DNA from 2 places in the Agarivorans sp. Alg241-V36 genome. Region 2 is predicted to be linked to the other one. Evidence: predicted binding sites of a transcription regulator. Region 2 holds the regulator's gene; the other holds the start of a gene.
The links. Region 2 encodes sigma-54, which starts transcription at its own class of promoters, with help from an activator protein. Its sites were predicted from a motif close to GTTGGCACGNNNNTNGNNT; they were not measured.
Positions count from the first base shown of each region.

Region 1: G6R11_RS00865 (putative urea ABC transporter substrate-binding protein) is a predicted target of sigma-54. The motif match lies at 1,109-1,127, and genes of this name have one in related genera.

Region 1 is NZ_UNRE01000001.1:175,514-177,697, forward strand. It holds tRNA gene G6R11_RS00835 (tRNA-Cys) at 1-30, shown strand, start outside; tRNA gene G6R11_RS00840 (tRNA-Leu) at 49-135, shown strand; tRNA gene G6R11_RS00845 (tRNA-Leu) at 440-526, shown strand; tRNA gene G6R11_RS00850 (tRNA-Gly) at 664-739, shown strand; tRNA gene G6R11_RS00855 (tRNA-Cys) at 758-831, shown strand; tRNA gene G6R11_RS00860 (tRNA-Leu) at 849-935, shown strand; guanidine-I (ykkC/yxkD leader) riboswitch at 1,188-1,283, shown strand; gene G6R11_RS00865 (putative urea ABC transporter substrate-binding protein) at 1,343-2,184, shown strand, end outside.
Region 2 is NZ_UNRE01000010.1:46,251-48,434, reverse strand. It holds gene lptB (LPS export ABC transporter ATP-binding protein) at 1-47, shown strand, start outside; gene G6R11_RS19530 (RNA polymerase factor sigma-54) at 100-1,599, shown strand; gene hpf (ribosome hibernation promoting factor) at 1,624-1,911, shown strand; gene ptsN (PTS IIA-like nitrogen regulatory protein PtsN) at 1,920-2,184, shown strand, end outside.

The DNA.
Region 1 (2,184 bases), on a different contig from region 2:
ACCTCGGTTCGACTCCGGGACCCGCCTCCATACTATTAAAATTGTGTCGCCCGGGTGGTGAAATTGGTAGACACAAGGGATTTAAAATCCCTCGTCTGAAAGGACGTGCCGGTTCAAGTCCGGCCCCGGGCACCAACTCTTCTTGCTATTCTAAGTTCCAATCTCCCTAAAAAGACTTAACTCATTGTAAAACTATACCTGTTTAGTTATATGAGTTGTTTAAGCCATTTAATCTCTAATTAAAACTAACTTTATGTTCGTTATATTTATAGCTGACTTCGCCGTTATTAAACCTGCAAAAGATTGAAAAGGCAGCTGCTAGATCGCTTTTTAAGCACTTGAATCAACTCCCTCAAAAAATCCGTTGACTCATTTCTGTAATACGTTAAAGTACAACTCGTTTTCAGGGGCTAGCCCTTAGATAACAGCAAAACGTGTCGCCCGGGTGGTGAAATTGGTAGACACAAGGGATTTAAAATCCCTCGTCTGAAAGGACGTGCCGGTTCAAGTCCGGCCCCGGGCACCAGTTATTTGAGTTGGAATACTCGTTACTGCTTGAGTGGTAACAAAAGAAGTTTATTAAGCGGCACTAGCTCAGTGTGAGTATATAGAGTAGCGCAACCTAGTTGCTAACTCGCACACTAAATAGTGATAAAGAATTAAGCGGCACTAGCTCAGTTGGTAGAGCGCAACCTTGCCAAGGTTGAGGTCATCGGTTCGAACCCGATGTGCCGCTCCAAAATTTGTAATGCCTTTTGGCGGGTTGGCAGAGTGGCTATGCAGCGGATTGCAAATCCGTGGACCTCGGTTCGACTCCGGGACCCGCCTCCATTACAAAGTAAAGTTTTGCCCGGGTGGTGAAATTGGTAGACACAAGGGATTTAAAATCCCTCGTCTGAAAGGACGTGCCGGTTCAAGTCCGGCCCCGGGCACCAATTCAAAAAAAGCCAGTAGCAATTGCTACTGGCTTTTTTGGTTCTAAAATCTTCAATATTACTCTCTTAGACAAATCTCACCATGTTGGTGCTTGTTGAAGCGCATTGAGCAAAAACGGTGCGCGAAAAGATACTTTTGCGTCAATGAAGTACCTAAAATTAGGTAACGCTGGTTTGGCATAGCCATTGCTACTTTAACTTTGCGACATGAGAGATGTATGGCTCTGCCTCATCAAGAGCCGCTTAAAATTTGCAATAGACATCTAGGGTTCCGGCTGCAACGCAGTGTCTGGACCGAGAGTTGTCAACCTCATAGAGGTTACACGGAGGGATAAAAGCCCGGGAGATGACAATAAATACGTCTCTCATGTTTTTATTTTAAAGTGCATAACCACATTGAGGTGACCATGTTAAAACTAATTAAATCTCCACTCCGTACTTTGGCCGTAGCAGCCACCATCGTTAGCGCCAGCGCGCTTAGTATTGCATCTGCTCAAGCAGACGATAAACCAACTTATAAACTCGCTTGGACAATCTATGTAGGTTGGATGCCGTGGGATTATGGAGCAGCCTCGGGCATTGTTGATAAGTGGGCCGACAAATACGATATCAATATCGAAGTAGTGCAGGTGAATGACTACATCGAATCAATTAACCAATACACCGCCGGTGGTTTTGATGCCACAGTAATGACCAACATGGACGCACTAACTATTCCAGCAGCCAGTGGTGTTGATTCAACAGCACTTATTGTTGGCGATTTTTCTAATGGTAACGACGGTGTTGTACTCAAAGGTGATAAAACTCTTGCCGACATTAAAGGCGAAAAAGTTAACTTAGTAGAGTTAAGTGTTTCGCATTACTTGTTAGCACGAGCATTAGAATCGGTTGATTTGAAAGAACGCGACATTAAAGTTGAAAACACCTCAGACGCTGATTTAGTTGCCGCATTTACCACTTCAGATGTTACCGCTGTTACCACCTGGAACCCGCTATTAAGTGAAATTATTTCAATGCCAGACACCAACATGGTGTTCGACTCATCTAAGATCCCTGGCGAAATTATCGACTTACTAGTAGTTAATACCGATACCCTTAAGCAAGACCCTAAACTGGGTAAAGCCTTAACCGGCGCTTGGTATGAAATTATGGCAACTATGTCGGGCGACGACGAAGCAGCGACTAAAGCACGTGCGTTTATGGCTGAAGCTTCAGGTACTGACTTAGCCGGTTACGATGCGCAATTAGC
Region 2 (2,184 bases):
ACGAGCATGTGAAACGAGTTTATCTCGGCGAACAATTCAAGCTATAGTTAAAGTGTAAGTTTTCAAAAACACAATAAGAAGAAGGAACAGCGGTAGTTAATGAAAGCATCTTTGCAGTTGCGTCTTGGTCAGCAGTTAACCATGACTCCCCAGTTACAACAGGCCATTCGCTTACTCCAGCTTTCAACACTGGATTTACAGCAAGAGATTCAAGAGGCTCTGGAAAGTAACCCTCTACTTGAGGCGGATGAGTCTCACGCGAGTGATGGTGACACAACTGACGCTAAATCAGCCAATGAGAAATCTACCGAAGCTGAATCCACCGCCGATATAGACAATAGTCAAATTGAAGCTGGCGATGCCATTAACCAAGAAACCGTCTCCGATGACTTACCGGTTGATTCCACTTGGGATGATATCTACAGCGCCAGTTCAGCCCCTGCTAGTTCTTCAAGCGGTGCGGCGAGTGATGACAACGACATGGTGTTTCAAGGCGAAACTGTCGATTCCCTGCAAGATCACTTGTTATGGCAAATGCAACTCACTCCTTTTAGCGAAGTGGACCAAGCCATTGCCTTAGCGATTATTGATGCGGTAGATGAATCCGGTTATCTCACCCAAGATTGCGAGCAACTGCTCGAAGGCCTGCGTTCTAGTGACAATAACGACTTAGACGTAGAATTAGATGAAGTAGAAGCGGTACTAAAACGCATTCAACACTTTGACCCTGTTGGCATTGCTGCCAGATCCTTGCAAGAATGTTTACTCATTCAACTAAGCCGTTTTGTCGAAGACACGCCATGGCTAGCAGAAGCCAAAGATGTAGTGTCCAACCACATTGATGTCTTGGCCAATCGTGATTTTCGTTTACTGGCACGCAAAACCAAACTTAAAGAAGATCAACTGCGCGAAGTTATGCGCTTGATTCACACACTTGAGCCGCGCCCAGGTAATGCCGTAGAGCCAAATCAAGCACAATATGTGATTCCAGACGTCTCGGTCATAAAGCGTCAAGGCCGTTGGGTTGTTGAACTCAACCCAGATGCAATGCCTAAACTACGCGTAAACTCTCACTATGCTTCGTTAAGTAAAACCTCTAATGCCACCGATACCCAGTTTATCCGTAGCCATTTACAAGAAGCTAAGTGGTTTATTAAAAGTATTGAAAGCCGTAACGAAACCCTATTAAAAGTATCCAACTGCATTGTTCATCATCAACAGGCATTTTTTGAATATGGCGAAGAAGCCATGAAGCCAATGGTACTGAACGATGTAGCCGAAGCCGTTGAAATGCATGAATCAACCATTTCCCGGGTTACCACCCAAAAATTCATGCATACACCTCGCGGTATCTTCGAGCTTAAATATTTCTTTTCTAGCCATGTGGCTACCGATGGTGGTGGTGAATGCTCATCAACTGCCATTCGTGCATTAATTAAGAAACTGGTAGCTGCCGAAAATACCAGTAAACCACTCAGCGATAGCAAAATTGCTGATATTTTGGCAGATCAGGGGATCAAGGTGGCAAGACGTACGATTGCTAAATATCGTGAGTCTTTAGCAATTCCACCTTCTAACCAACGTAAGAGCCTTATCTAAGGACAATAAAAGGGGAAGATATCTATGCAAATTAACCTTACTGGACACCACGTAGAAATAACTGAATCTTTGAAAGAATATGTCCACACCAAGTTTGCCAAACTCACCCGACGATTCGATCAGATTAACAATGTTCACGTCATCTTAAACGTAGAAAAACTAAACCAAATAGCTGAAGCGACATTGCACCTTAACGGCGGCGAAGTATTTGCAACCTCTGAGCATTCTGACATGTATGCCGCCATCGACAGTCTGATTGACAAGCTTGATCGCCAAGTCATCAAACATAAAGAAAAACTCAACAAACGTTAGTCACCCCAATGCAACTAAATAAAGTACTTAGCTTGGACTGCACTCAAAGTGCAGTTCAATGCTCTTCCAAAAAGCGCGCCCTAGAAATCGTTAGCGAACTAGCTGCCAAACAGCTTGATACCACTACCCAATGCATTTTCGAGAGCTTATTAAGTCGAGAAAAAATGGGCAGTACAGGTATTGGCCAAGGCATCGCTATTCCTCATGGCCGTATCGACAACCAACATCAAGCCACCGCGGTTTTCTTGCGTTGTGATCCACCCATTTCATTTG